Regions from separate parts of the Streptomyces sp. NPDC005931 genome, predicted to be linked through region 2. Evidence: riboswitches for the same ligand, from Rfam matches in the RefSeq annotation. Region 2 holds a riboswitch; each other region holds the start of a gene.
The links. A riboswitch is a leader RNA that binds a small molecule or an ion and turns the genes downstream of it on or off. The one in region 2 is predicted to bind thiamine pyrophosphate.
Positions count from the first base shown of each region.

Region 1 (10,209 bases), on a different contig from region 2:
TGAACTGGAGTATTGCTCCGATTCACCACCCCTGGGTCATCACATGGCGCGATCCGCATTCCTATGATGGGCCCACGACACCGCGGGCCGCTGCGACCAGGCAGTCCGATGCGGTGCAGATGCGGCGCGATGGTGGAGGGGTCGATGACTCAGGGGGCCGGTCAGGGACCCGAGGTGGAGCGGACGGCGACGTTGCGCGACTTCCGGGTACCCGCGTACGTCCACGAGACCGGTCCGTACGCCCACAGCACCCACCCCGGCAACGTGGCCCCGCCGGACCAGGAGACGTATCCGGAGGGCTACACGCCCACCGAGCGCGACCTCCCCGTCATCAATCGGGGGGACACTGTTCAGGTGACCGTCGACCCCGCGTCCGTCGCCACCCCGCAGCCGGCCACCGGCCCCGGCCCGCTGTACGTGGTCGGTGACGTCCACGGCTACCTCGACCAGCTGGTGGCCGCGCTCCAGGAGAAGGGCCTCGTCGACTCCGCGGGCCAGTGGTGCGCCGGCACCGCGCGCCTGTGGTTCCTCGGCGACTTCACCGACCGCGGCCCGGACGGCATCGGCGTCATCGACCTCGTGATGCGGCTGTCCGCCGAGGCCGCCGCGGCCGGCGGCTACTGCAAGGCGCTCATGGGCAATCACGAGCTGCTGCTGCTCGGCGCCAAGCGGTTCGGCGACACCCCCGTCAACTCGGGCGCGGGCACAGCCACCTTCCAGGCCGCCTGGCTGCTCAACGGCGGGCAGAAGACCGACATGGACCGCCTCCAGGACCACCACCTCCAGTGGATGGCCCGCCTGGACGCCGTCGAGGAGGTGGACGGCCACCTGCTGTTGCACTCCGACACCACCGCCTACCTCGACTACGGCCGCTCCATCGAGGAGGTCAACGACACCGTCCGCGAAACGCTCACCCGTAACGACGCGGACGAGGTCTGGGACCTGTTCCGCAAGTTCACCAAGCGGTTCTCCTTCCGCGACGAGGGCGGCGCCGACGCGGTGCGCTCCCTGCTCGACACCTACGGCGGCACCCGAGTGGTTCACGGCCACAGCCCCATCCCGTACCTGCTGGGCGAGGTCGGTTCCGAGGACGGCGAGGACGACACCGGGCCCGTGGTCGAAGGACCGCACGTCTACGCCGACGGTCTGGCCATCGCGATGGACGGCGGCGTGACGATGGCCGGAAAGCTGCTGGTCCAGCAACTGCCGCTGGACAACTGAGCGTTCACCGCCCGGTGATCCCCCGGCCCGGGACCGTACCGGGCCGGTGCCAATTTCGGTAAATCCTCTGTCACCACGCGCCGTCACCGCTCTACCATCGGCTTATCCGTAGCAGGCTCCCCTCCGTTTCTGCCCGACGGCTCGTCAGCATGCCGAGCCCCAAGCCCTACGGAGCATCGGGGGATGCACATGAACAGCGTTCCGCAGCACCTGTTGAGCGAGGACCGCCAGGAATACGAGCGGATTCTCGATGAGGCGCTGCGCTCCGCACCACACCGCCCGGAACTGACCGCTGTCGGACAGCGGCTCAACCCCGAACAACTGCGCACCATGGCGCTCAACGCCACCGCGATCATCACCGCGGCCGCGGCGGCCGAGTACCAGCACTACGTGAAGGTGCGCGAGGCACTGCGCCGCCCACCGGCGCCGTCCACCCCGTCCCCGCGCGAGTCCGCCTCCACCGAGACGGACACCGGCGCGGCGGGAATCACCGCCGCCATGGGCGAGGCCGCCGAGACCGCCGGCGCGGGCGCCGTCGCCGTCGTCGCCGTGCTGGCGCCCGTCCTGGCCGGCACGGCGGCCGCGATCTTCCTGCTCGTCGGCTACCTCCTGCGGATGCTCGACCCGGAGGCCGCGTTCGCCCGGACCATGCTCACCACCGGCTGGGTGTTCGGCGCGGTCACCGCGGTCGCGATCCTCGTCGCCGCGGCGGGCCTGCTGCTCACGGCCCTGCGCAATGCGCCCGCGGTCCAGAGCGGCGCGTACGACGAAGCCGACGGGGAAGTCACCCGGGCCAGGGACGCCTGGCGTGAGGCACTCGTGGAGCGCGGCATCGTGCCGTTCCTGCGGGACGCACTCGCCGACCCGGGCACGGCCGCCGCGCTGCACCCCGCGGCACCGTCCGCACCGACCAGCCGTATCCCGCACCTGGGCTACGACCGGCCGGGTTTCACCAGCCCCGACGGGGGGCCGGCCCGCGGCCCGCGGCCGAGCTTCTCCAGCCCGGACTACACCAGCCCGGACTTCGGCGGGCCGGAACACCAGCCCGAGTAGCGCCCCGCGTTTCGTCCCTCCCCGGCGGAGCCCCTCTCGTCAGGCTCCGCGTCGGGGGCGGGATGAGGGGCGCCGGGGGCCGTCGCAGCGAGCGGACCTCGGGGTGTCAAGTGTCGCGGGCGTCAGGGCGTCGGCGGTGTGACGGCATCGGGGCGTCGCGGCGGTACCCTCCGGGTCGCCGGGCCGGTCAGATGATGCCCGCGCGCCCCGCCGCCGTGATCCACTGGGGGAACTCGGACAGTATCCGGTCGTAGAGTTCCTGGTCGGGCACGGTGCTGATGTCGTCGACGGCGAAGAAGCCGACGTTGTCGACACGGCGGCCCGGGAGCGTGTCGAAGCGCTCCAGCACCCCGTAATTGGCCCGGCCCAGCCCCACGAACTGCCAGAAGACGGGTTCCTCCACCGCCTCGCGCAGTTCCCGTTCGATCTCGGCGTTGCGGTAGACACCGCCGTCGGAGAAGAACAGCACCAGCGTGGGAGCCGCCGCCGGGTTCTCCCGGACGAACCCGCGGACCTCGGCGATGACCTTCTGCTCCTCGTTCTGGATGCCGACGTCCCGCATGTCGACCTGATCGGCCGCCAGCCCCTTCTTCCGTCCGCGCCGCCGGAACAGACCCATCTCGCCGACGCGCACGTGCAGCCGCAGCCACTCGGGTAGCTCGCCCAGCCGTAGGTCCGGCAGCCGGGCCGGGTTCGAGGCGAACGTCCAAGCCTGCATCTCGCCGTCGTCATCGAGCTGCGCGGCCACGGCGGCCATGCGCTCGACGACATCGCTCACGACGCCCTTGGAGTAGAGCATCGCCATCGACCCGGAGGCGTCGAGGACGAGCACGACGCGCGCGGTCACCCCGGCCGCCCCGTGCTTGCGCAGGCTGACGGCGACCTGCTCCTTGCGCAGGGACAGCCGCTTGCGCATGTCGACGGGCAGCCGCTCCTCCCCCTTGGTGAGCCGGGGGGCGCCGGGCGGGGGAGCGGCGGGTGGGACGGAGGCGGGTCGCCTGGAGGGGGCGGCGGTGGCTGCGGGCTCCGTCACCGCCGGAGATGCCGGAGATGCCGGGGGTCCGGGAGGAGCGGCAGGGGGAGTGGGCGCGGAAGACGCGGGGGCCGCGGAGGGAGCGTCGTCCACCGTGATGCCGAAGTCGGTGGCCAGTCCGGCGAGTCCGGAGGCGTACCCCTGGCCCACCGCGCGGAACTTCCACCTGCCCTGTCTCCGGTACAACTCCCCGCCGACGAGCGCCGTCTCCGTCCCGGCCTCGATGTCGAACCTCGCGACCTCGCCGCCCGTGCCGGCGTCGAGCAGCCTCAACGACAGCCCCGGCACCTGGCCGAACGTCCCGCCGTCGGCCGAGGCACACAGCACGATGCGCTCGACGACCGGCTCCAGCGAGCGCAGGTCCACCTCCACGGTGTCGGTCGCGGCGGCGCCGGTACTCCGCTTGCCCAGGTGCGTCACGGCCCGGGACGCGTGACGCGGCTGGTTGTAGAAGACGAAGTCCCCGTCGTCCCGCACCCTCCCCGCCGCCGTGAGCAGCAGTGCCGAGGCATCGACGTCGGGCACCCCGGGCCCGCCGGTCCAGGCGATCTCGACGCGCACCACAGGGGCGTCGACGGGAAGGTTGGAGCCCTTGCTCATGGATGTCACGGTCATGCACCCAGTCTGCCGAGTGGACGCCCACGGTGCGGAGAGGTGGGCGGAGCAGCGCATCCGGCGTTGGCATCGGTTCCGGCGTACTCCGAGGAGAACGCCCGCGATGCGGATCACGAAGCGATACGAGAGGTACCCGATCGGTTCAGCGTCGGCGCGTGCGGAGTTGCCCATCGATACACGTCCGGAATCGGGAACCCGAAATCGGGACACCGGAATCTGGCACCCGGACGGCAATACGGTGCGACTCCGCCCGCACACACGGGCGCCATGGATGACGAGGCCGAGGATTCCGGTCCGGCCCGCGCTACAGCGCACCGGACCGGATTCCCCGTGGAGGGACTCAGTCGGCCAGCGGGAGGTACACCCGGTTGCCCGCCGCCGCGAACTCCTTCGACTTCTGGGCCATGCCCTCCTCGATCTCGGTCCGCGTACCGCCGTGTTCGCGGCGGATGTCCTGCGAGATCTTCATCGAGCAGAACTTCGGCCCGCACATCGAGCAGAAGTGGGCCGTCTTGGCGGGCTCCGCCGGCAGCGTCTCGTCGTGGAACTCCCGTGCCGTGTCCGGGTCGAGGGCCAGGTTGAACTGGTCCTCCCACCGGAACTCGAAGCGCGCGTCGGACAGCGCGTCGTCCCACTCCTGCGCGCCCGGGTGCCCCTTGGCCAGGTCCGCCGCGTGGGCGGCGATCTTGTAGGTGATGACGCCGGTCTTGACGTCGTCCCGGTTGGGCAGACCCAGGTGCTCCTTGGGCGTGACGTAGCAGAGCATCGCCGTGCCCCACCAGGCGATCATCGCGGCACCGATGCCCGAGGTGATGTGGTCGTAGGCAGGCGCGACGTCGGTCGTCAGCGGGCCGAGCGTATAGAACGGAGCCTCGTCACAGATCTCCTGCTGAAGGTCGATGTTCTCCTTGATCTTGTGCATCGGGACATGTCCCGGGCCCTCGATCATGGTCTGCACGTTGAAACGCTTCGCGATCCGGTTGAGTTCCCCGAGCGTCCTCAACTCCGCGAACTGAGCCTCGTCGTTGGCATCCGCGATGGACCCCGGCCGCAGGCCGTCGCCGAGGGAGTACGTCACGTCGTACGCGGCGAGGATCTCGCAGAGCTCCTCGAAGTTCTCGTACAGGAAGGACTCCTTGTGGTGTGCCAGACACCACGCGGCCATGATCGAGCCACCGCGCGAGACGATGCCGGTCTTGCGGTTGGCGGTGAGCGGCACGTACGCCAGGCGCACGCCCGCGTGGACCGTCATGTAGTCCACGCCCTGCTCTGCCTGCTCGATGACCGTGTCCTTGTAGATGTCCCAGGTCAGTTCCTCGGCCCTGCCGTCGACCTTCTCCAGCGCCTGGTAGAGCGGCACGGTACCGATGGGCACGGGCGAGTTGCGCAGCACCCACTCGCGGGTGGTGTGGATGTTGCGGCCGGTGGAGAGGTCCATGACGGTGTCGGCGCCCCAGCGGGTCGCCCAGGTCATCTTCTCGACCTCCTCCTCGATGGAGGACGTCACCGCCGAGTTGCCGATGTTGGCGTTGACCTTCACCAGGAACCGCTTGCCGATGATCATCGGCTCGATCTCCGGGTGGTTGACGTTCGCCGGCAGAACCGCCCGGCCCGCCGCGATCTCCTCCCGAACCACCTCGGGAGACACGTTCTCGCGGATCGCCACGTACTCCATCTCCGGCGTGATCTCGCCCCGCCGTGCGTACGCGAGTTGAGTGACGGCCGCACCGTCACGCCCCCGGCGCGGCAGGCGCGGCCGTCCCGGGAAGACCGCATCGAGGTTGCGCAGACCACCGCGCGGTGAGGTGTGCTTGATACCGTCGTCCTCGGGACGGACGGGACGGCCCGCGTACTCCTCGGTGTCGCCGCGGGCGATGATCCAGTTCTCCCGCAGCGGCTGCAGACCCCTGCGGACGTCGGTGTCGACGAGTGGATCGGTGTACGGGCCCGATGTGTCGTACAACGTCATCGACTGCCCGTTCGTGAGATGCACCTGACGGACCGGCACGCGCAGATCGGGGCGGGTGCCCTCGATGTACGCCTTGTGCCAGCCGATGGACTTCCCGGCCTCCCCGCTCACCGACGTCTCCGTCGAGTTCTGCGTGGAGGCAGGCGTGCGCGCGTCCTTGCTGGTCATGAGACCTACTCCCTACGCCGGCATTACCCGGTAACAGGTTCGGCGGTCGACGCAGCGGTATCCGTCTGCCGACGTTCCGTGTGAAACATCACTCTGCTTCGGTGATGTTTCATGTGAAACATCGCAGGGACGGAGGTCAGCGCCCTCTCAGCCCGGTGCTCCGAGCTCCCGCGTGTACAAAAGGTGCCTCCACGCTAGCGTCAGTTCTGGCGCGGTGACCAGAGGGTCCCCTTCGTTCTTGCGATGATCGGTCGGTGACCTCGACGCAACCTCCCCCGTACCCACCGCCCGAACCACCCCGCGGATCCGGCGCCGGAAACGGCGTGGGCCGTGGCGGAGGCGATGCCGGATTCGGCTACGGTCGGGCGCCCGGAACCGGAGCGCCCGACGGGCACGGCACCGGCCGGAACCCGGGTGGTGACGTCTACGGCAGCGGCCCGAACCTGGGCGCCGGCCACGGCGACCAGCCCCAGCGGGGAGGACGAGGCGGCTACGGCGACGGCCCCGGCCATGGTCGTGGCGAACACGGCCACGGCGGAGGTCGGGGTTCCGGTGACCGTGGCAGTGATGGCACGGGCGACGGTTGGGGTGCCGGTGACCCTGGCGGTGCCGGTGGCGACGGCGGGGGCGACGGCGGGCGTGGACGCGGCGGGGATGCCGGGGGCGGTGGCGGGCACGGCCATCCACATGGTCACAGTCACAGCCACGGTCCGGCCGCTCCCGTGTCGCAGCACCTGCGCAAGGTCATCGCGGCGATCCTGATCCCGTTCGCGGCCGCGGTCCTGATCGGCCTCGCCGTGCTGTGGCCGGGCGGTGCTCCGGGGCACGAACGCACCGGTGTCGGTTTCGACCGGCAGACGCAGCAGGCCACCGTGACCGAGGTGGTCGAGGTGAGCTGCGCGTCCGTCAACGCCTCCGGAGGCGTCCCGACCGGCGACACCTCCACCGCCGAGGGCTCCTCCGCCCAGCAGCAGGCGGACGGCACCTGCAAGAAGGCGACCGTCCGCGTCGACACCGGCAAGGACAAGGGCCGTACGTTCACCGAGATCGTGCAGCCGGACCAGTCCCGTCAGCTGAGCGAGGGTCAGGAAGTTGTCGTGGCCTACGAGCCCTCGGCCCCCCAGGACCTCCAGTACTCGGTGACGGACGTGAACCGGCGCCTCCCCCTGGCGCTGCTCGCCGGCATCTTCGCGCTCGCCGTCGTGGCCGTCGGCCGGTTGCGCGGTGTGATGGCGCTCGTTTCGCTGGCGATCAGCTTCCTGGTGCTGAACTTCTTCATCCTGCCCGCCATCCTCCAGGGCTCGAACCCGCTGGTCGTGGCGGTGGTGGGGGCGAGCGCGATCATGCTGATCGCCCTGTACCTCTGTCACGGGCCATCGGCGCGCACATCCGTGGCGGTGCTCGGCACCCTCGTCTCACTGCTGCTGATCGGTGTCCTCGGCTCGGTCTTCATCGGGTGGGCGGCGCTCACCGGCAACACCGACGACAACACCGGCCTGATCCACGGGCTGTATCCCGAGATCGACATGAGCGGTCTGCTGCTGGCCGGCGTCATCATCGGTTCCCTCGGTGTCCTCGACGATGTGACGGTCACGCAGACGTCCGCGGTCTGGGAGCTTCATGAGGCCAACCCGTCGGTGGGCCGGCGCGGGCTGTACCGCGCGGGCATCCGGATCGGCCGCGACCACATCGCCTCCGTGGTCAACACGCTCGTCCTCGCCTACGCGGGCGCCGCACTGCCCCTGTTGCTGCTGTTCTCCATCGCCCAGAGCAGCGTGGGGACGGTCGCCAACAGCGAGCTGGTGGCGGAGGAGATCGTGCGCACACTGATCGGATCTATCGGTCTGGTCGCCTCGGTGCCGGTCACCACGGCCCTGGCCGCCCTGGTGGTCTCGGCCGACCGTCCTCCGGCCAAGGGACAGACGGAGGCTGCCCAGTCGGCTCCGGCGCGCGGCGGCCGGGGCAGGCGGCGCAAGCGCTGACGTCGTCCGCTCCGGGCGGCGGTTCACGCCCCCACCGCCTCGTCAGCTGCCGGTATGGCCTGTTCCGAGCCTGCTCCCGGCCGTCCCCGGCCGCTGGACCGTCCGTCCCGGCCGACGGCTCACCCCCCTCCGTCCGCCGGGCCACGCCGCGTCCGGTGTCAAGGCCGCCGCCCCCTCCGCAGAACCGTTCCTGCCTAGAGGGGCGGCGACCAGGGCAAGCCGACCGACGCCGCCCCGGGTGAAGCATTGCATCACCCTCCCGGGCGAGCGCTTCACCCGGCCCCCTGCTCCGCCAGGATGCGGTCCAGCGCGTCGTCGAGGTGGGCGTCGAAGTCGGCCAGCGCCCCCTCCTGCCCCAGTGGCACCAGCTTGTCCGTGCGGTCGAGGAAGGCGACGAGGGGCGCCGTGGACGACCGGAACAACGCGTGGTCGGTGCCGACCTGAAGCCGGATCAGCACCTCGCCCAATGTGTCGGGTTCCACCGGCCCGACCCGCACATCGCCCTCACCGCAGGGCCGCCCGACGCCGTCGATCAGCAGTTCCCGGCCGAACGCCCACGTCACGGGGGCGTCGCCCGGCAGATGGAAGGTCAGCCGTACGGCGTAGGGATCACAGGTGTCGTAGCGCAGCTCCACCGGGATGCGGAAGGACAGCTCCTCCGACACGAGAAAGCTCATCATGACCTCTGCCTGCACGGACTCGCGCATCGCCTACCCCGTCATTCGCCGTCGACTGGCCGGGAATGGACCCCTGACACTTGGTGAATCTTGCTGAACGTACACACCAGATCACAAGGAGTGATTTTTCAGATACTGATAGAGAGCGCGAACGAACCGATCAGCCGGCCCACCTCCGCCTGGAGCCGCTGTGCCGCGGGCACCAGCCGGTCGGACTGGTGGACGGGCAGGGAGATGGCGATCGTGGCGGCCATGGTGCCGACGGTGATGGGAAGGGCGGCGCAGACCGTACCCAGGGCGTACTCCTGCCGCTCGGTCACCAGATCCATGCGACGGGTGCGCTCCAGCCGCCGCAGCAGACTGTGGTCGTCGCGCACGGTGTACGGGGTCACGGGCTGGGCCGGGTAGCGGTCGAGGTGGTCACGACGGGCGTCCTCGTCGAGCTGGGACAGCAGACACTGACCCACCGCGTGGGCGTGGGCGGTCTCCCGGAAGCCGGCCCACTCCTCGACCGCCGGGTAGGCGGCGCTCTCCGAGACGCACAGGACGTCGACCTCCCCCTCCCGGTACGCCGCGTAGTAGACGGGAGCTCCGACGAGGTCACGCCAGCGGGCGAGCGCGTCGACAACCGTGCTGCGACGTTTCTGCTGTGCTGCGCTGCTGCTCAGCAGCTCGGCCGCCTCACCCAGGAAGAACAGTCCCCGGTCCCGGCGCAGATAGCCCTCGTGGACGAGGGTGCGCAGCAGGTGGTACGTCGTGGGGAGCGCCAGCCCCGTCTCGCGGGCCAGTTGCTTGGCGGGCGCGCCGTACTCGTGTCCCGCGACGGTCTCCAGCAACCGCATGGCGCGCTGCACGGAGCCGATGAGGGTCGCGGTGGGGGCCGCCGCGGGGGGATCCGGTGAGCGGGGCTGCGCGGGGACCGCGGTGAGGTGTGCAGGGGCGGTGTCAGCCGTGGCCAAGGGTCACTCCCGAAGCGCGAGGGGGCAGCCCGTGCGGGTGCACGGGTGGGGGTCTACGCCGCTCGCGGGGATCGTCCCCGCGTCGAGTTCCCGGACTCTAACCGCCTGTCACCGCACGCAGACGGGCCCTTCGGGAAACTTCCCCCGCCCGAGGGAACCGGCGGATTCCGTTACCGCTCCACCGGTCCCCGTGGCACTCACCAGTCGCCGCGCGACGAGGAACTCGTTGTGAACTTCCGTACGACATAGATCAGTCCGCCGACCAGGGCGACGAAGACCAGCAGTTTGAACAGCAGTCCGACGACGAACCCGACCACGCTGGCGATCAGTCCGCCGAACACGACCAGGGCGATGACCGGCACCGCGATCCACTTCACCCACCACGGAAGTCCCGCGAAGATCTCTCGCATCGCCCTCGTCCTTGCCTCTCCGCCCGTCGAGCGCCCGGGTCGCTTCGATGATGTCCTGCACTCGATGCTAGGGCGGCGGGCGGGACGGCGGGGGCCTCGCATCCCTTGTCCTCCCCTGACGC
Region 1 covers NZ_JBIAIG010000002.1:342,554-352,762, forward strand. The annotation lists gene ACFYOV_RS05515 (metallophosphoesterase) at 130-1,221, shown strand; gene ACFYOV_RS05520 (hypothetical protein) at 1,405-2,274, shown strand; gene ACFYOV_RS05525 (VWA domain-containing protein) at 2,462-3,922, opposite strand; gene thiC (phosphomethylpyrimidine synthase ThiC) at 4,263-6,059, opposite strand; TPP riboswitch at 6,052-6,241, opposite strand; gene ACFYOV_RS05535 (YibE/F family protein) at 6,314-8,041, shown strand; gene ACFYOV_RS05540 (SsgA family sporulation/cell division regulator) at 8,314-8,748, opposite strand; gene ACFYOV_RS05545 (IclR family transcriptional regulator) at 8,847-9,677, opposite strand; gene ACFYOV_RS05550 (DUF5326 family protein) at 9,875-10,087, opposite strand.
Region 1: it holds a riboswitch for thiamine pyrophosphate, as region 2 does, so the genes downstream of both, thiC (phosphomethylpyrimidine synthase ThiC) here and thiO (glycine oxidase ThiO) in region 2, are expected to answer to the same signal.

Region 2 (10,209 bases):
GGTTCCGCTCGCCCTTGGGGGTCTTCGGCGCCGAGAACTCGAAGGAGTAGGTCGTCTTGCCGGCGGCGAGGATGTCACGCACGGTGCGGGCGCGATCAGTCCTGGTGGATGCGGTTCCGAGGGCCATACGGGCAGGTTAGTCAGGGGTCGGCGGTCCCCCAACCAATGGGGGGAGATTTGACCGAATTGCCGACTTGTTGTCCACCCCTTGGACAAACCCGAGACGGAAGGGGGCGCAGGGGCGTGCGCCGCTATGCCTGCCGGAGCCGCTTCGCGAACTCCGCCGCGGCGGCACCGGGGTCGTCCGCCTCGGTGATGGCCCGTACGACGACGATCCGGCGGGCTCCCGCCTCCAGCACCTCGTCGAGGTTGCCCAGGTCGATGCCGCCGATGGCGAACCAGGGCCGCTCGGTGCCGAGGGCGGCGGTGTGACGGACCAGGTCGAGGCCGGGGGCGTGGCGGCCGGGCTTGGTGGGGGTGGGCCAGCACGGGCCGGTGCAGAAGTAGTCGACACCTTCCTGGACCGCCGCAGCCTCGGCCTCCTGGACGGCGTGCGTGGACCGGCCGATCAGGACGTCGTCGCCGAGGACGGCGCGGGCGGCGGGGACCGGGAGGTCGCCCTGGCCGAGGTGGAGGACATCGGCGGCGGCGGCGTGGGCGACGTCCGCCCGGTCGTTGACCGCGAGCAGCTTGCCGTGCCGGGCGCACGCCTCGGCGAGGACCGCCAGGTGCTCCAGCTCCTCGGCGGCCTCCATGCCCTTGTCCCGCAACTGCACGATGTCGACCCCGCCGGCCAGGACCGCGTCCAGGAACTCCGCGAGGTCGCCCTGCCGCTTGCGGGCGTCGGTGCACAGGTAGACCCGGGCGTCGGCGAGCCGGGCCCGTGCGGTGACGGCTGCGGTGTCGGACATGCGAGTGGTCCCCCGGTGTCGATGTCGGTGTCGGTTCGGTGTCGTTCGAGCGCTGTGCGGGCCCCGTGGGCGCTTCGGACCCTATGCCGCCGCCGGACGGACCGCGACCCGCGCCCCCACGAACCGCGACCCACCCCCTCACGGCCCGGGACCCGCCCCGGCGGACCTGCCCCCGAGCACACGGGGGCCGGGCCGGCACGGACCGCACCGGGACCGCGGCCCGGGTGGTCGTGGCCCTGGGTGCTCGCGGCCCGGGTGCGAAGGGTATGGCGGGTCCGGCGCCGTGGAACGCGGCGCCGGTACCCCGTTGTCGTGCCCGTGGTCGATCCGCTGCCGGCTCAGACCGCGAGCGCCTGGGCGCGGCGTTTCACCTCCGTGCCGCGGTTCTCACTGAGCGCCTGCGCGGGCGTGCCCGGCAGGGTGGGGTCGGGGGTGAAGAGCCATTCCAGCATCTCCTCGACCGTGAAGCCGTCGTCCCGCAGCAGCGTCAGGGTGCCGGAGAGCCCCTTGACCACCTTGTCCCCGTCGATGAAGGCGGCGGGGACGTGCAGTGCGCGGTTCTCACCCCGGCGCACGGCGATGAGCTGGCCCTCCTTGACCAGCTGCCGCACACGCGTCACCTCGACGCCGAGCATCTCGGCGATGTCGGGGAGGGTGAGCCATTCGGGGACGAGAGCATCGATCCTTGCGTCAATCTCGGTCACGGGACAAGCCTGCCATCTGCCACCGACAGCCGGAAGCCGACCCCGCCCACCTGGGCGGACGGGTCACCCGGAACCACCCTTCACCGCGCCCCGCGGGCTCACGCCGTCGCCTTCTTCAATGGCCTCGCCGGGTCCGTGAGGAGGTCCGCGTCCATCGCCGTGCCCGCCTCGATCAGCCGCCTCCCCTGGGCCAGGTCCCGCGGCCGGCCCACCGCCAGCAGCGCAACCAGCCGGGCGTCCCTGAGCCAGCAGACCGTCCACGCCGGTCCCGAGGGGTCCCCGCGCCACAGGGTGCGGTCGGCGTGCGCGTGGTGCCCGGCGTACTGGACGAAGCGCCCGAACTGTTCGGACCAGAAGTAGGGCACCGGGTCGTAGACCGCCGGCGCCTCGCCGGTGGCCGCCGCCAAGATGTTCGCGGCGACCGTGCGAGGCCCCTGGAGGGCGTTGTCCCAGTGGTGGACCAGCAGGCGCTCGCCGTAGCGCCCGGACGGGAAGGAGGCGCAGTCGCCGACCGCGTACACGTCCGGTACCGAGGCCCTCAGATGGCGGTCGGCGACGACCTCGCCGTGCGCGCCGAGCTCGATCCCGGAGCCGGCCAGCCGGCCCGTGGCGGGCCGGGCGCCGATACCGACCACGACCGCGCCGGCCGGCAGCCGTGAACCGTCCTCCAGCAGCACCGCGCCGGGCTCGACGCGCTCCACGCGCGCGTGCGTGCGCAGGTCCACACCGGCGTCGGCGTACCAGGCGGCCATGGGCGCGGCCACCTCCGCGGGCAGCGCCTCGGGCAGCGGCCGGGCGGCGGCCTCCACGACGGTGACCGCGCAGCCCGCCTCACGCGCCGCGGTGGCGAACTCCGCGCCGATCCAGCCCGCGCCGACGACCACGACGTCGTGCCGTCGTGCCAGCACCGGCCGCAGCCGCTCCGCGTCGTCCAGGGTGCGCAGCAGGTGCACCCCGGGGACCCCCTCCGCGCCAGGCAGCCGTACCGGTTCGGCGCCCGTCGCGACGACCAGCACGTCGTAGGGCACGGGACCGTCGGCCGTGTCCAGCTCGTGGTCCGCGGGGCGCAGACCGAGCACCTCGCGGCCGAGCCGCAGGTCGATGCCGAGCGCCTCGAAGTCGACGTCGAAGGCCGAGTCCTCCGCCTTGCCGAGCAGCAGCGCCTTGGACAACGGGGGCCGGTCGTAGGGCTGGTGGGGTTCCGCGCCGATCAGGGTCACGCTGCCGGTGAAGCCCTGTTCGCGCAGGGCCACCGCGGTCTGGACGCCGGCCATGCCCGCGCCCGCGACGATCACCCGCCGCGGCTCGGGCGGTTCCCGGTCCTGCGTCTGCTCGCTCACCCGATCACCATAGACACCGGGGATTTCCCCGTCAGTCCCCCCGTGCGGTCCGTCGAGCGCTCGAGCCGCACGGGGCTCCCTTACCGGAGCGTCGGTCCGAGGGCTAGGGTGGCCACCGTAAAGCACTCGCGGGAGCCCGGACGCACCGGGCTGAGAGGGAGGCTGGCGGCCTCCGACCGTACGAACCTGATCCGGGTCATGCCGGCGAAGGGAGGGGCTGGACGCCCATGTCGCCCACGGGTACCTCAGACGTCCTCGTCGTCGGGGGCGGAATCATCGGTCTGGTCACGGCCTGGCGGGCCGCGCAGCGCGGTCTCGCCACGACGGTGGTGGACCCCGAGCCGGGCGGCGGCGCCGCCCAGGTGGCCGCCGGGATGCTGGCCGCCGTGACGGAACTGCACTACGGCGAGCAGACCCTGCTCGGCCTCAACCTGGCCTCGGCCGAGCGTTATCCGGAGTTCGCGGCCGAACTCGCCGAGGCCGCGGGCCAGGACCTCGGCTACCGCCGCTGCGGCACACTCGCCGTCGCTCTGGACGCCGACGACCGTGCCCACCTGCGTGAACTCCACGCGTTCCAGCAGCAGTCGGGGCTGGAAGCGCAATGGCTCTCGGGGCGCGAGTGCCGGCGTCTGGAGCCGATGCTCGCACCGGGCGTGCGCGGCGGGCTGCGGGTCGACGGCGACCACCAGATCGACCCGCGCCGGCTGGCGGCCGCGCTCGTGACCGCCTGCGAGCGCGCGGGCGTGGTCCTCGTGCGGGCGTGGGCCGAGCGGCTGACCGTCACGGGCGACCGGGCGACGGGCGTCGTCACCGCCGACGGGACCGCGCTGCACGCCGGGCAGGTGGTGCTCGCCGGGGGCAGCCTCAGCGGGCGGCTCGCCGGGGTTCCGGACGGCGTGCTGCCGCCCGTGCGGCCGGTGAAGGGACAGGTGGTGCGGCTGACGATGCCGGACCACCGGCCGCCGTTCCTCGGCCGCATCGTGCGCGCGATCGTGCGCGGCAGCCATGTCTACCTGGTGCCGCGCGAGAACGGCGAGCTGGTGATCGGGGCGACCAGCGAGGAACAGGGCTGGGACACCACGGTGACCGCGGGTGGCGTGTACGAACTGCTGCGCGACGCACACGAGTTGGTGCCCGGGATCACCGAACTTCCGCTGGTCGGGACGCAGGCCGGGCTGCGCCCCGGCTCCCCCGACAACGCGCCGCTGCTCGGCCGCAGCGCGCTGGACGGACTGCTGCTGGCCACCGGGCACTTCCGCAACGGCGTACTGCTCACACCGGTCACCGGGGACGCGTTGGCCGAGGTCCTCACGACAGGTGAACTACCGGAAGTGGCACGGCCGTTCACACCGGAGCGGCTGCCCGCTCCGGCCCTCACCGAGATGCCCGCATGAGCGGCACGGTCACCGTCTCGGTCAACGGGGAGCCGCGCCGGGTGGCCGCCGGCACGGCGCTCGACGCACTGGTCGGCACGCTCACCCGGGCGCCGTCGGGGGTCGCCGCCGCCCTCAACGAAACCGTCGTGCCGCGTGCGCAGTGGCCCACCACCCCCCTGTCGGACGGGGACCGGGTGGAAGTCCTGACCGCCGTCCAAGGAGGCTGACCATGGCCGACGATCCGTTCGTCCTCGGTGGTACGACGTACACGTCCCGCCTGATCATGGGCACCGGAGGGGCGCCCAGCCTCGACGTGCTGGAGCGGGCGCTGGTGGCGTCCGGTACGGAGCTGACGACCGTCGCGATGCGGCGGGTGGACCCGTCGGTGCACGGCTCGGTGCTGTCGGTGCTGGAGCGGCTGGGCATCCGGGTGCTGCCGAACACGGCGGGTTGTTACACCGCCGGCGAGGCGGTGCTGACCGCGCGGCTGGCGCGGGAGGCGCTGGGCACCGACGTGGTCAAGCTGGAGGTCATCGCCGACGAGCGCACGCTGCTGCCGGACCCGGTGGAACTGCTGGACGCTGCGGAGACGCTGGTCGACGACGGGTTCACGGTGCTGCCCTACACCAACGACGACCCGGTGCTGGCGCGGAAGCTGGAGGACGTCGGCTGCGCGGCGATCATGCCGCTGGGGTCGCCGATCGGGTCCGGGCTGGGGATCCGCAACCCGCACAACTTCCAGCTGATCGTGGAGCGCGCGTCCGTGCCGGTGATTCTGGACGCCGGGGCCGGGACGGCGTCGGACGCGGCGCTGGCGATGGAGCTGGGGTGCGCGGGGGTGATGCTGGCGTCGGCGGTGACGCGGGCTCAGGACCCGGTGCTGATGGCCCACGCGATGCGGCACGCGGTGGAAGCGGGGAGGTCGGCCCGGCTGGCGGGGAGGATTCCGCGGAGGTACTTCGCGCAGGCGTCGTCTCCCGCGGAGGGCATGGCCGTGCTGGATCCGGAGCGGCCCGCGTTCTGATCGGCGTCGCGGTGTCCGCGGTGGCCCCTCCACCGCGCGGCATCCGTTCCGGCCGGCCGAGCAGCGGACGTCTCTCCGCGGACGCCTTCCGCACGGGACTGCCGCGGACGTCTCCCGCGGGCGTCGTCCGCCGTCGGCGCCCGCGGATTCACCCACCCGGGCCGCCTGCGTGGGAAGCGTCACAGGTCGGCTGCAGTCGCGCTGCGATCGTGGGAGAACGGGGTGGGTGCCTGAGTGACGGCTCGTAGACTCACCTGCGTGGACACGACCCTTCAGGACCCTCTGGTCGGGCAGGTGCTCGACGGCCGGTACCGCGTCGACGCGCGGATCGCGGTCGGCGGGATGGCCACGGTCTACCGGGCCGTGGACACCCGCCTGGACCGCGTGCTCGCGCTCAAGGTGATGCACCCGACGCTCGCCGCCGACGCCTCGTTCGTCGAACGGTTCATCCGCGAGGCGAAGTCGGTGGCGCGGCTGGCGCACCCGAACGTCGTGCAGGTCTTCGACCAGGGCACCGACGGGCCGTACGTCTACCTGGCGATGGAGTACATAGCCGGCTGCACCCTGCGCGACGTGCTGCGCGAGCGCGGGGCGCTGCAGCCGCGGGCCGTCCTGGACATCGTGGAGCCGGTCCTGGCCGCGCTCGGCGCCGCGCACCGGGCCGGTTTCGTGCACCGGGACATGAAGCCCGAGAACGTGCTGATAGGGGACGACGGCCGGGTCAAGGTCGCCGACTTCGGCCTGGTGCGCGCCGTGGACACGGTGACGAACACCACCGGCACGGTGCTCGGCACGGTGTCGTACCTGGCGCCGGAGCAGATCGAGAGCGGCACCGCCGACCCCCGGGTGGACGTGTACGCGTGCGGCATCCTGCTGTACGAGATGCTGACCGGCGAGAAGCCGCACGAGGGGGACTCCCCCGCGACCGTGCTCTACAAGCATCTGCACGAGGACGTGCCGCCCCCGTCGGCCACCGTGCCGGGGATGGCCTACGAGCTGGACGAGCTGGTGGCCTCGGCGACCGCGCGCAACCCGGAGCTGCGTCCGCACGACGCGGTGGCGCTGCTCGGGCAGGTCCGCGCGGCGCGTGGCGGGCTCACCGGGGAGCAGCTGGACGCGGTGCCGCCGCAGGCGCTGTCCCGGCCCGACCACCACGACAACGGGGAGGACCGCACGAGCGTCATCCCGCGGGCGCTGACCACTCCCGCTCCCGGCCTCGCCCACGCGGGAGGATCCCCCTCCCGCCCGCTGCCCGGGAACGAGGACGGCGCGGCGGCCGACCCCTTGCACCGCACCAGCCGCCTCCAGGCCCCGCCCCCGCCGCCCCGGCGCCGCGCGGCGCTGCCGCGGGGCCCCATGGCGATCGTCGCGGCCGTGCTGCTGGTCCTCGGGGTCGGCACGGGCCTGTGGTACATCAACTCCGGCCAGTTCACCAAGGTCCCGCCGCTGCTGGCGAAGACCGAGCGGGAGGCCAGGGACCGGCTGGCGGACGCCGGGCTGGACGTCGGCGAGGTCGAGGAGGCGTACAGCGACACGGTCGAGCGGGGCACGGTGATCAGCACCGATCCCGCCGTGGGCGCCCGCATCCGCAGCAACGACGCGGTGTCGCTCACCGTCTCCAAGGGCCCGCAGACCGTGCGGGTGCCCGACCTCGACGGCTATCCGCTGGACAAGGCGCGGTCCGTGCTGAAGGACGAGGGCCTGGAGCCCGGCATGGTCACCCGCGAATTCAGTGAGGACGTGCCCCGGGGCTCCGTGGTCTCCACCGAGCCGGGCAAGGGCACCAAGGTCCGCGCGGACTCGGCGGTGGCACTCACCGTGAGCAAGGGCCGCCCGGTCGACGTGCCCGATGTGTCCGGCGACGACCCGGCGGACGCCCGCGCGGAGCTGGAGGAGGCCGGCCTGGAGGTGCGGATCGCCACCGAGCGGGTCCACTCCGAGCACGACGCGGGAAAGGTGGCCCGGCAGTCGCCGGAGGGCGGCCGGGGGGCCGCCGAGGGCGACACCGTGACGCTGACGCTCTCCAAGGGGCCGGAGATGGTCGAGGTCCCGGACGTGACCGGCGACAGCGTCGGCGAGGCCCGGGACAGGCTGGAGGGTGCCGGGTTCCGGGTCAAGGAGGACAGGGGTCTGTTCGGTCTGTTCGGCGACACCGTCGAGGGCCAGTCCGTCGACGGTGGCGACACCGCGCCCAAGGGTTCGACGATCACCATCGAGATCGGCTGACGGGCGGACCGTACCGGGCACTCCCGCGGGCATGACACCCTGAACGGGTGAAGAGTCCCCTGTCCGGCCCCTCCCGCAACCCCGTCGGCAGTCACGTCCCGGTGGCCGGCGGTCTGCACTCCGTCGGCCTGTCCTACGCCCGCGACCTGGGGGCGGAGACCCTCCAGGTCTTCGTCGCCAACCCGCGCGGCTGGGCCACACCGGTCGGCAGTCCCCGGCAGGACGAGGCGTTCCGCGCGGCCTGCGCGGCCGAGTCGCTCCCGGCGTACGTGCACGCCCCGTATCTGATCAACTTCGGGTCCCACACCGAGGCGACCGTCGAGCGGTCGGTGGAGTCGCTGCGGCACTCGCTGCGGCGCGGACGGGAGATCGGCGCGCTGGGCGTGGTGGTGCACACCGGGAGCGCGACCGGCGGGCGGGACCGGTCGGTGGCGCTGAAGCAGGTGCGGGAGTACCTGCTTCCGCTGCTCGACGAGCTCACCCACGACGACGACCCGTTCCTGTTGCTGGAGCCGACCGCCGGGCAGGGGGCCTCGCTGTGCTCGCGGACCTGGGACCTCGGGCCGTACTTCGAGGCGCTGGACGCGCATCCGAGGCTGGGGGTCTGCCTGGACACCTGCCACGTCTTCGCAGCGGGGCACGACCTGACCGGTCCGGACGGGATGCACCGGACGCTCGACCTGCTGGTGGACACCGTCGGCGAGGGGCGGCTGAAACTGATCCACGCCAACGACTCCCTCGACGTGGTCGGCGCGCACAAGGACCGGCACGCCAACATCGGCGCCGGCCACATCGGTGAGGATCCGTTCCGGGCGCTGATGACGCACCCGGCGACCGAGGGCGTGCCGCTGATCATCGAGACGCCCGGCGGGAAGCAGGGGCACGCGGCGGACGTGGAGCGGCTGAAGAAGCTGCGGGACGCCTGACGCGCGCCGGGCCGTCCTCCGGGGTCAGAGCTCGGGGCCCTCGCCGGGCTCCTCCTGGTAGGAATAGCGCTGCTCCTTCCAGGGGTCGCCGACGTTGTGGTAGCCGCGCTCCTCCCAGAAGCCCCGCCGGTCGGTGGTCATGTACTCGACGCCGCGGACCCATTTGGGTCCCTTCCAGGCGTACAGATGGGGGACGATCAGCCGCAGCGGGAAGCCGTGCTCGGCGGTGAGCAGTTCTCCGTCCTTGTGGGTGGCGAAGAGGGTGCGCTCGGAGGCGAAGTCGGCGAGCCGCAGGTTGGAGCTGAACCCGTACTCCGCCCACACCATCACATGGGTGACCTCGGGCGCGGGCGGGGCGAGGTCGAGGATGGTGCGGGCCGGGATCCCGCCCCATTCCGCGCCGACCATGCTGAACTTCGTGACGCAGTGCAGATCGGCCACGACGGTGGTGTACGGCAGGGCGGTGAACTGCTCGTGGCTCCAGCAGTGCTTCCCGCCGTCGGCGGTGGCGCCGAAGACCCGGAACTCCCAGCGCTCCGGCCGGAACTTGGGAACGGGGCCGTAGTGCGTCACCGGCCAGCCGCGTTGCAGTCGCTGCCCCGGCGGAAGCTCGATTCCTGCCACTCCCTCTGAATCGCGCGCTCCCGATTCGCGTTCCGCCGGCTGACCCATGTCTCCATCCTGACAGACCCGGGGCGATGCCCAGGACCCGGCTTCCACGAAGTCGGACAATCCTCGGCAAAATTCACTAAGCATGTCCTTACTTACTAAGTCAATGCTTACTGGACGATCTTCCCTGTCGGTGGAATCATGCGGCGCACCTGGCAGTTCACCCGCGTGGAAGGAGCCTCTGCGATGCAGGGCGACCCCGAGGTCATCGAATTCCTCAACGAACAGCTGACCGCCGAGCTGACCGCCATCAACCAGTACTTCCTGCACGCGAAGATGCAGGAGAACTTCGGCTGGACCAAGCTCGCGAAGTACACGCGCCACGAGTCGTTCGACGAGATGAAGCACGCCGAGGTGCTGACCGACCGGATCCTGTTCCTGGAGGGGCTGCCGAACTACCAGCGGCTTTTCCACGTGCGGGTGGGGCAGACCGTCCGGGAGATGTTCGAGGCGGACCGGCAGATCGAGGTGGAGGCGATCGACCGGCTGCGGCGCGGGATCAGGGTGATGCGCGAGAAGGGCGACATCACGTCGGCGAACATCTTCGAGTCGATCCTCGCGGACGAGGAGCACCACATCGACTACCTCGACACCCAGCTGGAGCTGGTGGAGAAGCTCGGCGAGGCGCTGTACATCGCCCAGCTGGTCGAACAGCCTGAGGGCTGAGAACAGCCGGAGGGGCTAGGCCGCCGCCTCGTCGAGGTCCGGGACCGCGGGGAGGTCGGCGAGCACCGGCTTGCCCTGGTCGGCCAGATCACGGCGGGGGCACGCGCCCCTGCCCAGGAGCGCCTGGATACGGCGGACGCAGGAGCCGCAGTCCGTGCCGGCCTTGCAGGCGGACGCTATCTGGCGCGGGGTGCAGGCACCGTCCTGCGCGTGCTGCTTGACCTGCTGCTCGGTGATCCCGAAACAACTGCAGATGTACACGCGGCTCACCTCCCGACGGGTAGTGCTGGGTCGTGCCATCTCCGACCCTTGATCGGTGAGGCTAACCTAACCTTACCTGTCGCCCCAGAAGCGCAAAAGCGGGGTG
Region 2 covers NZ_JBIAIG010000001.1:198,076-208,284, forward strand. The annotation lists gene metF (methylenetetrahydrofolate reductase [NAD(P)H]) at 1-127, opposite strand, end outside; gene thiE (thiamine phosphate synthase) at 252-911, opposite strand; gene ACFYOV_RS00880 (Rv2175c family DNA-binding protein) at 1,250-1,615, opposite strand; gene ACFYOV_RS00885 (NAD(P)/FAD-dependent oxidoreductase) at 1,714-2,955, opposite strand; TPP riboswitch at 3,074-3,185, shown strand; gene thiO (glycine oxidase ThiO) at 3,183-4,349, shown strand; gene thiS (sulfur carrier protein ThiS) at 4,346-4,558, shown strand; gene ACFYOV_RS00900 (thiazole synthase) at 4,561-5,355, shown strand; gene pknB (Stk1 family PASTA domain-containing Ser/Thr kinase) at 5,614-7,581, shown strand; gene ACFYOV_RS00910 (deoxyribonuclease IV) at 7,629-8,507, shown strand; gene ACFYOV_RS00915 (sulfite oxidase-like oxidoreductase) at 8,532-9,179, opposite strand; gene bfr (bacterioferritin) at 9,363-9,842, shown strand; gene ACFYOV_RS00925 (bacterioferritin-associated ferredoxin) at 9,858-10,112, opposite strand.

Region 3 (10,209 bases), on a different contig from region 2:
GAGATCGCGGCGGTCGTCCGCGACGGCGCGCAGATCGCCGTCGTCATCGGCGGCGGCAACTTCTTCCGCGGCGCGGAACTCCAGCAGCGCGGCATGGACCGGGCCCGCTCCGACTACATGGGCATGCTCGGCACCGTGATGAACTGCCTCGCCCTCCAGGACTTCCTGGAGAAGGAGGGCGTCGACTGCCGCGTGCAGACCGCCATCACCATGGGGCAGGTCGCCGAGCCGTACATCCCGCTGCGGGCCGTACGGCACCTGGAGAAGGGCCGCGTGGTCATCTTCGGCGCCGGTATGGGCATGCCGTACTTCTCCACGGACACCACCGCCGCCCAGCGTGCCCTGGAGATCGACGCCGAGGCGCTGCTCATGGGCAAGAACGGCGTGGACGGGGTCTACGACTCCGACCCGAAGACCAACCCCGACGCCGTGAAGTTCGACCACCTCGGCTACGGCGAGGTCATCACCCGCGACCTGAGGGTCGCCGACGCCACGGCCGTCACGCTGTGCCGCGACAACAAGCTCCCGATCGTCGTCTTCGAGCTTCTGGCGGCGGGAAATATCGCCCGCGCCGTCAAGGGTGAGAAGATCGGCACGCTTGTGGGTGACCAAGGCAGCCGGGACTGACCGGAGAACCACCCGTCCGAAGGACGACACCCCCAGGGGGGACGGACGGGACGGAGCCGGGCCGGGGGATGGACAATGTCCTGCCGGTCGGGAACCGTGCAGGAAGAAGACGCGACGCAGCCGGCCGCCGCCCCGACAAGGAACCGCAGCCGGGCCTACTCAAGACACGCAGGAGCAAGTGGTGATCGAAGAGACCCTCCTCGAGGCCGAGGAGAAGATGGAGAAGGCCGTCGTGGTCGCCAAGGAGGACTTCGCCGCGATCCGCACCGGCCGTGCGCACCCGGCGATGTTCAACAAGATCGTGGCCGACTACTACGGCGCACCGACGCCGATCAACCAGCTGGCCTCGTTCTCCGTGCCCGAGCCGCGCATGGCCGTGGTGACGCCGTTCGACAAGAGCGCGCTGCGCAACATCGAGCAGGCGATCCGCGACTCCGACCTGGGCGTCAACCCCAGCAACGACGGCAACATCATCCGCGTGGTGTTCCCCGAGCTGACCGAGGAGCGCCGCCGCGAGTACATCAAGGTCGCCAAGGGCAAGGGTGAGGACGCCAAGGTCTCCATCCGCTCGGTGCGCCGCAAGGCCAAGGACGCGATCGACAAGCTGATCAAGGACGGCGAGGTCGGCGAGGACGAGGGCCGCCGTGCCGAGAAGGAGCTCGACGACACCACCGCGAAGTACGTCGCGCAGGTGGACGAGCTCCTGAAGCACAAGGAAGCGGAGCTGCTCGAGGTCTGATGAACGACTCTTCCTGGGGGGCGCCGCCGCAGGCCGGGTACTGGGGGCCGTCCGACCAGGGGCCCGTCCAGGGGGCTGCCCCGGCGGGTCCCGCGTACGATGCGCATGACGCGCAGCAGACTCGCCCCATGCCCATCGTGCCCGACGTGCCCGAACACGGCGGAGACCAGGATGGTGACCGGGGGGCCGCTCGGCTGAGCGGCCCCCTGTTCCGAGACGAGACGACGCGGGCACGTCCCCATCCGGGGGAGGTGCCGCAGAATCCGGAGCCCATGCCCGACGCCCCGCAGCCGGCGCGCCAGCCGCAGAGCAAGAGCGCCGGGCGTGATCTGAGCGCCGCGATAGGCGTCGGCGTCGGTCTCGGTGCGGTGATCGTCGCCTCGCTGTTCGTCGTCAAGGCCGTCTTCGTCGGCGTCATCGCCGTCGCCGTCGTGGTCGGCCTGTGGGAGCTGACCAAGCGGCTGGAGGAGCGCAAGGGCATCAAGGCGCCCCTCGTGCCGCTCGCGCTCGGCGGGGCGGCCATGGTCGTCTCCGGCTACGTGCGCGGCGCCGAGGGCGCGTGGGTCGCCATGGCGCTCACCGCGCTGGCGGTGCTGGTCTGGCGGATGACCGCACCGCCCGAGAACTACCTCAAGGACGTCACGGCGGGGCTCTTCGCCGCCTTCTACGTGCCGTTCCTGGCGACCTTCGTCGCGATGATGCTGACGTCGGACGACGGTGCCTGGCGCGTGCTGACCTTCCTTCTGCTGACGGTCGTCAGCGACACCGGCGCGTACGCCGTCGGCTGGCGCTTCGGCAAGCGCAAGCTCGCCCCGCGGATCAGCCCCGGCAAGACCCGCGAGGGCCTGCTCGGCGCGATCGGGTTCGCCATGGTGGCGGGCGCGCTGTGCATGCAGTTCCTGATCGACGGCGGCAGCTGGTGGCAGGGTCTGCTGCTCGGCCTCGCGGTCGCGGCCAGCGCCACGCTCGGCGACCTGGGCGAGTCCATGATCAAGCGGGACCTGGGCATCAAGGACATGGGCACCCTGCTCCCGGGCCACGGCGGCATCATGGACCGACTGGACTCCCTGCTGCCGACGGCGCCGGTGGTGTGGCTGCTTCTGGTGCTGTTCGTCGGGAGCTGACGGACACCACACGCATGCGCGTGCGAGCCCCCGTTCCGTGCAGGGACGGGGGCTCGCACGTGCCCGGACCACGACTCGGGCCGCCCGGCGGAAGAACCGGGCACGCCCGTGGCATCGTGGTGCCATGACCATCGACGTGCGCCCGGCTTCGGTCTTCGAGGACGTCCGCACCCTGCTCGGCCCGAGGAAGCCCGAGTCCACTGTCTGCTGGTGCCTGAGCTACCGGATCCCCTCCGGGCTCAACAATGAGCTGCGAGGATCGGCTCGCGGCGAGTACGTGGCCGGACTGTGCCGCAGCGATCCGCCTCCGGGAGTGCTCGCCTACGACGGCGACGAGCCGGTCGGCTGGGCCGCCGTGGCGCCCCGCGCGGACACCTCCTTTGCCCGTAGCCGCAGGATCCCGCACGTCGACGACCTGCCCGTCTGGTCCCTGTGGTGCGTCCGCGTACGCCCCGGCCACCGCAGGAAGGGCATCTCGCACGCCCTGATCGCCGGCGCGGTGGACTTCGCCCGCTTCCACGGCGCTCCGGCGATCGAGGCATACCCCCTCGACAACGGCGACGCGAAGGTCGACCTCACGATGGCCTATCCCGGCCTCCGCAAGAACTTCGAACGCGCCGGCTTCGTCCATGCGGCCGACACCGCCTCCGTGCTGGCCGGTCACCCCCGCGTCCTGATGCGCCTCGACCTGCGCTGACGTCGCCGGCGCGGTCACCGGACCGCATCCGCGCGCTGACATCGACCATGCGGTGGCAGCACCGAGTCCGCGCCGTGCTCCCTCGTCCTCCGCGCCAGCGGCCGTGCCGGTCGTCCTCCCCGGCCGTTCGGGGGACAGGCGGGCGGCAGCCCGCGAGTTTCCCGCCTCGCGGGGGATCCCTTGAAGGACGAAAGGGAGAGACGATGCCGCTCTATCTGTCGAGGTTCAGCTACACGCCGGAGACCTGGGCGAGACTCATCAAGCACCCCGAGGACCGCGCCAAGGCCGCCCAGTCGTACATCGAGTCCGTCGGAGGCAGGCTCCACGGCTTCTGGTACGCGTTCGGCACCCGCGACGGCTACAACCTGTGGGAGGCCCCCGACAACGTCTCCATGGCCGCAGTCGCTCTGGCCATCAGCGGAGGCGGTGCACTGAGTTCGTTCGAGACGACCGTTCTCCTGACCATCGACGAAACGCTGGAGGCCCTGGGGAAGGCCGGGCAGGTGCAGTACCGGGCTCCCGGCGCCTAGGGCCGTAGGGCGCCGCAGGGCCGCCCCCCGGTGCCACCGTCCGCGAGCCCCGCCGGCCCCGTGGTCCCCGCCTTGTGCGCGCGGGCTCCCTTGTCGGCCCCGCCACCTGGGCCCGCCGTGGGCCGTCCGACAGGAGCCGGGAAGGCACGACGGCCGCCGCCGCAGGCGTCCGGACCGCCGCGGTCACGGGGCCGCCCGGTCCCGGCGGGCGCGAACCCGGTCCCCGGGTTGGATCTGCGACACTGGACGAGCCATGCCTAAGCCCGGAGAACTCACTTTCGTCGCGCCGCGCGGAGCCAAGAAGCCGCCGCGGCACCTTGCCGATCTCACGCCCGCCGAGCGCAAGGAGGCGGTCGTCGCGGTCGGTGAGAAGCCGTTTCGCGCCAAGCAGCTCTCGCAGCACTACTTCGCGCGGTACGCGCACGATCCGGAGCAGTGGACCGACATCCCCGCCGGCTCCCGCGCCAAGCTCGGGGAGGCGCTGCTCCCCGAGCTGATGACCGTCGTGCGGCACCTGTCGACCGACCAGGGCACCACCCGCAAGACGCTGTGGAAGCTCTTCGACGGGACGCTCGTGGAGTCGGTGCTCATGCGCTACCCCGACCGGGTGACCATGTGCATCAGCTCCCAGGCCGGCTGCGGCATGAACTGCCCGTTCTGCGCCACCGGGCAGGCGGGCCTCGACCGCAACCTGTCCGCTGCGGAGATCGTGCACCAGATCGTGGACGGCATGCGGGCGCTCAGGGACGGCGAGGTGCCGGGTGGGCCGGCGCGGCTGTCCAACATCGTGTTCATGGGCATGGGCGAGCCGCTCGCCAACTACAACCGGGTCGTCGGCGCCATCCGCCGCCTCACCGACCCCGAGCCGGACGGGCTCGGGCTGTCGCAGCGCGGGATCACCGTGTCGACCGTCGGCCTGGTGCCGGCCATCCACCGGTTCTCCGACGAGGGCTTCAAGTGCCGCCTTGCCATCTCCCTGCACGCGCCCGACGACGAGCTGCGCGACACCCTCGTCCCCGTGAACACGCGGTGGAAGGTGCGCGAGGTGCTCGACGCCGGGTTCGAGTACGCGGCCAAGTCCGGGCGACGGCTGTCCATCGAGTACGCGCTGATCCGGGACATCAACGACCAGGCGTGGCGCGGTGACCGGCTCGGGCGGCTGCTCAAGGGTCGGCCGGTGCACGTCAACCTCATCCCGCTGAACCCCACGCCCGGCTCGAAGTGGACCGCCTCGCGGCCCGAGGACGAGAAGGCGTTCGTCGAGGCGATCGCCGCGCACGGTGTGCCGGTGACGATCCGGGACACCCGGGGGCAGGAGATCGACGGGGCGTGTGGTCAGCTCGCCGCGAGCGAGAGGTAACCTGACCGGCGTACGACCTGTACAGCAGGAAATCAGCCACACACATCTTCATATTCCGACAGGGGAGCGCCACAGCGCTGAGAGTGCGGCACCGGCCGCAGACCCTCCGAACCTCGCCCAGGTCATTCTGGGTAGGGAGATCGGTCATCACTCGAGCTGTTGCGCCCTGCCCGGGCACCCTGCGAGGGGTCCCGGGCAGGGCCGCGTCTCTTCCTGGTCACTCCAGGAGGAATCCAGTGAGCATCACCAAGAAGGTCACGATCCTGGCCGTCGGGCTGGGCATGGTCTCCGTGTCCGCGTGCGGTTCGTCGGACGGCGGCGACCAGGGCTCCGGCTCCGGGTCCGGTGGGTCGAAGACCGTGACCCTGGTCAGCCACAACTCGTGGGCCGTCTCGAAGGACGTCATCGCCTCCTTCGAGAAGAAGTCCGGCTACCAGGTCAAGGTCCTCGAGGACGGCGACGCCGGGCAGGCCGTGAACAAGGCGATCCTGACCAAGGACAATCCCCAGGGCGACGTCTTCTTCGGCGTCGACAACACCCTGCTGTCCCGAGCCCTCGACAACGGGCTGTTCCAGCCGTACGAGGCGAAGGGATCCGATCTGGTCCTTCCCCAGTACCGGGCCGACGAGGACAAGCACCGGGTGACGCCCGTCGACACCGGTGACATCTGTGTCAACTACGACAAGAAGTACTTCGCCGACCGCAAGCTCGACCCGCCGCGCACGTTCGACGACCTGGTCGAACCCGAGTACAAGAACCTGCTCGTCACCGAGAACGCGTCCACGTCCTCGCCCGGCCTCGGCTTCCTGCTCGGCACCGCCGCCGCGTACGGCGACGACGGCTGGCAGGACTACTGGAAGAAGCTCAAGGCCAACGGCGTGAAGGTGGTCGACGGCTGGGAGCAGGCCTACAACGAGGAGTTCTCCGGCTCGGCCGGCGGCAAGAAGGCCAAGGCGGACCGGCCGCTGGTGGTGTCCTACTCCTCCTCGCCGCCCGCCGAGGTGATCTACGCCGACCCCAGGCCCGACACCGCGCCCACGGGCGTCGCCGAGGGCACCTGCTTCCGCCAGGTCGAGTACGCGGGCCTGCTGAGCAACGCCAGGAACCCCGAGGGCGGCAAGGCGCTGCTCGACTTCCTGCTCACCAAGGAGTTCCAGGACGACATGCCGCTCAACATGTTCGTCTACCCGGTGCGCGAGGCCGCCCAGGTGCCCAAGGAGTTCACCCAGTACGGGCCGGCGGCGAAGGACCCCGAGACGATGGACCCGGCGAAGATCGCCGAACACCGTGACCAGTGGGTCAAGTCGTGGACCTCGCTCGTCCTGAAGTGAGCAAGTCCGCGGCAGCGGCCGAGGCGGCGGAGGACCGTGCCGCCGCCTCGGGCCACGCCGCGGCCAGGTGGCGCGGGGGCGCGGCCCGGCTCGGGCTGATGGCCGTGCCCGTGGCGTTCTTCGCGGTCTTCTTCGCCTACCCGGTGGCCGCGATCGTCGCCCGCGGGCTGAAGTCCGACGGGACCTGGCACCTCGGGCGGATCGGGGACGTCCTGGCGCAGTCCGACGTCCGGCAGGTCCTGTGGTTCACCACCTGGCAGGCCCTCGTCTCCACTGCCCTCACCCTGCTGATCGCCCTGCCCGGCGCGTATGTCCTCGCACGCTTCGCCTTCCCCGGCAAGCAACTGCTGCGGGCCGTGGTCACCGTGCCGTTCGTGCTGCCCACGGTCGTGGTCGGGACGGCGTTCATGGCGCTGGTGGGGCGCGGCGGGCTCCTCGACGAGCTGTGGGGCCTGCGGCTGGACACCACCGTGTGGGCGATCCTGCTCGCGCACGTCTTCTTCAACTACGCCGTCGTCGTCCGGACCGTCGGCGGGCTCTGGGCGCAGCTCGATCCCCGGCAGGAGGAGGCCGCGCGGATGCTCGGTGCCTCCCGGTTCGCGGCCTGGCGGACCGTCACCCTGCCCGCCCTTGCGCCCGCGGTGGCGGCCGCCGCGCTGATGGTCTTCCTGTTCACCTTCACCTCCTTCGGAGTGGTGCAGATCCTCGGCGGACCCACGTTCTCCACCCTCGAGGTGGAGATCTACCGGCAGACCTCCGAGATCTTCGACCTGTCCACCGCCGCCGTCCTGACGATGATCCAGTTCGTCGCCGTGGGCACCATCCTGGCCCTGCACGCGTGGACGGTGCGGCGGCGCGAGACCGCGTTGCGGCTGGTGGACGCCTCGGTGACCGCGCGCCGGCCGCGCGGGTCCGGGCAGTGGGCGCTGCTCGGCGTCGTCGTCGCCACCGTCGCCGTGCTGCTCCTGCTGCCGCTCGCGGTGCTGGTGGAACGGTCCTTCGCCGGCGCCGGCCTCGGCTACTACCGGGCGCTGACCGAGGAGGACGGGGGCGTGTTCCTCGTGCCGCCGATCGAAGCGGTCGGCAACTCGCTGCGCTATGCGGTGGCCGCCACCGCCATGGCGGTGGTGATCGGTGGTCTCGCGTCCGTGGCGCTCACCCGCAGGGACGCGGGGCGGCTGGTGCGCGGCTTCGACGCGCTGCTGATGCTGCCGCTCGGCGTGTCCGCGGTGACCGTCGGCTTCGGGTTCCTGATCGCCCTCGACGAGCCGCCGTTCGACCTGAGGGCCTCGTGGATCCTGGTGCCGCTGGCGCAGGCGCTGGTCGGTGTGCCCTTCGTCGTACGGACCATGCTGCCGGTACTGCGGGCCGTGGACGTGCGGCTGCGGGAGGCGGCGGCGGTGCTCGGGGCGTCGCCGTGGCGGGCGTGGCGGGAGGTGGACCTGCCGATGGCGCGGCGGGCGCTGCTGATCGCCGCGGGGTTCGCCTTCGCGGTGTCGCTGGGCGAGTTCGGGGCGACCGTGTTCATCGCGCGGCCGGACCGTCCGACCCTGCCGGTGGCCGTGGCGCGGCTGCTCGGGCGACCCGGTGACCTCAACTACGGCCAGGCGATGGCCCTGTCGACGATCCTGATGATCGTGTGCGCGGTGGCGCTGCTGGTGCTGGAGCGGCTGCGGACCGACCGAACGGGGGAGTTCTAGATGCTGCCGGGGAGTGCGCGATGCTGCTGAGTCTTGACGGGGCGACCGTCCGTTTCGGCGGGCGGGCGGTGCTGGACGCCGTCGATCTGGACGTGGCCGAGCACGAGATCGTGTGCGTGCTGGGGCCCAGCGGAAGCGGCAAGTCCACGCTGCTGCGCGCGGTGGCGGGGCTGCAGCCCCTCGACGCCGGACGGGTGCTGCTCGACGGCCGGGACCAGGGCGGGGTGCCGGCGCACCGGCGCGGGGTCGGGCTGATGTTCCAGGACCACCAGCTCTTCCCGCAGCGGGACGTGGGCGGCAACGTGGCCTTCGGACTGCGGATGCACGGGGCGCCGCGCGCCGAACGGACCGAACGGGTACAGGGGTTGCTGGAACTGGTCGGTCTGCCCGGGGCGGCCGGGCGGGCGGTCGCCGCGCTGTCCGGCGGCGAGCAGCAGCGGGTGGCGCTGGCCCGGGCCCTCGCCCCCAGCCCCCGGCTGCTGATGCTGGACGAGCCGCTCGGTCAGCTCGACCGGTCGCTGAGGGAACGGCTGGTCGTCGAACTGCGGGAGCTGTTCGGCCGGTTGGGCACCACCGTGCTCGCCGTGACCCACGACCAGGGCGAGGCGTTCGCGCTGGCCGACCGGGTGGTGGTGATGCGGGACGGACGCATCGCCCAGTCCGGCACACCGCTCGAGGTCTGGCAGCGACCGGCGGACGCCTTCGTGGCCCGGTTCCTCGGCTTCGAGAACGTGGTCGACGCGACGGTCGGTGCCGACGTCGCGGTGACCCCGTGGGGCAAGGTCCCCGTCCCCGGTGACGCCCCGCAGGGTGCCCGGACCCTCCTCGTCCGGCCTGCCGGGGTCCGTCTCGTCCCGGCCGACGCCGGTCTGCGCTGCACCGTGGCCGCCCGCACCTTCCGCGGCACCCATGTCGCCGTCCACCTCCAGCCCCAGGACGCGCCACGCCTGGAGGCGGCGTGCGCGCTGCGGTCGGCACCGGAGGTCGGCGAGGAGGTCGGGGTGGAGTTCGACGTGGCGGAAATCGTGGTGTTGGGATGATCGTCACGCGCCTACGGTGAGCCGCATGACGGACCTCACCCACGCACGCCACTGCGACGAAATCGCCCACTGGGCAAGCAGGTTCGGCACCCTGCTGACCTCCGGCGCCGACCTGTCCGCCACCGTGCCGACCTGCCCCGCGTGGACCCTGGAGGAGCTGGTACGCCACGTCGGGCAGGCCCTGCGCTGGGTGGAGCTGCTCGTCCGCACCCGGGCCACGGAGGATGTCCCGATCGACCGCGTGCCCGGGAGCGAAGGCCCCGAGGCCCGGGGTGACGCCACCGCGCTGGACGCGTGGCTGGCCGATTCCGCGGCGTCGGCGGTCGCCGCACTGCGGGAGGCCGGGCCGGGCACGCGGGTGTGGTCGTGGTCCGGCGACCTCACCGCCGGCTTCTGGGCGCGCCGGATGACCCACGAACTCGTCGTGCACCACGCCGACGCCGTCCTCGCCGCCGGCCGCCCCGTCGAGCCGGTCGCCGCCGATCTGGCCGCCGACGCGGTGGACGAGTGGCTGGAGATCGTGCGGTTCGTGCAGCGTGCCCTGCCGGACGGACCGGCGAAGGAGCTGCGCGTGCCCGGCACCTCCCTGCACCTGCACGCCACCGACACCGATCCCGGCCTGAACGCCGAGTGGCTGATCGAGCTGGGCGACGAGGGCGTCACCTGGCGCCGCGGTCACGAGAAGGCGACCGTCGCCCTGCGCGGCCCGCTCACCGTCCTCCTCCTCGCCTTCTACCGGCGTATGCCGCTCGACGGGCCAGGGCTGGAGGTGCTGGGCGACCGCGAGGTGCTGGAGTTCTGGCTGGAGCGGACGGCCTTCGGCTGAGGCGGGCAGGCCGGTGGCCCGGCACCTGTGGGGTCGGGCAGGTGGCCGGGCCCCGCGGGGACGGGCCGATTGGCTCGGCCCCAGGTCGGAACAGGCCGGTGGCCCGCCCCCGCGGGGACGGGCCACCTCGGGGCCGTACCGCCTCAGCGCCCCCGGTGCGAGCTCCTGCGGCGCATGCCGAGGAAGACCGCGACGCCTCCGAGGGCGACCAGGGCGGCGGCGATCCCGGCGATCA
Region 3 covers NZ_JBIAIG010000017.1:79,624-89,832, forward strand. The annotation lists gene pyrH (UMP kinase) at 1-627, shown strand, start outside; gene frr (ribosome recycling factor) at 809-1,366, shown strand; gene ACFYOV_RS29380 (phosphatidate cytidylyltransferase) at 1,366-2,490, shown strand; gene ACFYOV_RS29385 (GNAT family N-acetyltransferase) at 2,615-3,187, shown strand; gene ACFYOV_RS29390 (GYD domain-containing protein) at 3,391-3,717, shown strand; gene rlmN (23S rRNA (adenine(2503)-C(2))-methyltransferase RlmN) at 3,971-5,077, shown strand; TPP riboswitch at 5,128-5,233, shown strand; gene ACFYOV_RS29400 (thiamine ABC transporter substrate binding subunit) at 5,314-6,408, shown strand; gene ACFYOV_RS29405 (ABC transporter permease) at 6,507-8,108, shown strand; gene ACFYOV_RS29410 (ABC transporter ATP-binding protein) at 8,129-9,148, shown strand; gene ACFYOV_RS29415 (maleylpyruvate isomerase family mycothiol-dependent enzyme) at 9,174-9,974, shown strand; gene ACFYOV_RS29420 (LAETG motif-containing sortase-dependent surface protein) at 10,118-10,209, opposite strand, start outside.
Region 3: it holds a riboswitch for thiamine pyrophosphate, as region 2 does, so the genes downstream of both, ACFYOV_RS29400 (thiamine ABC transporter substrate binding subunit) here and thiO (glycine oxidase ThiO) in region 2, are expected to answer to the same signal.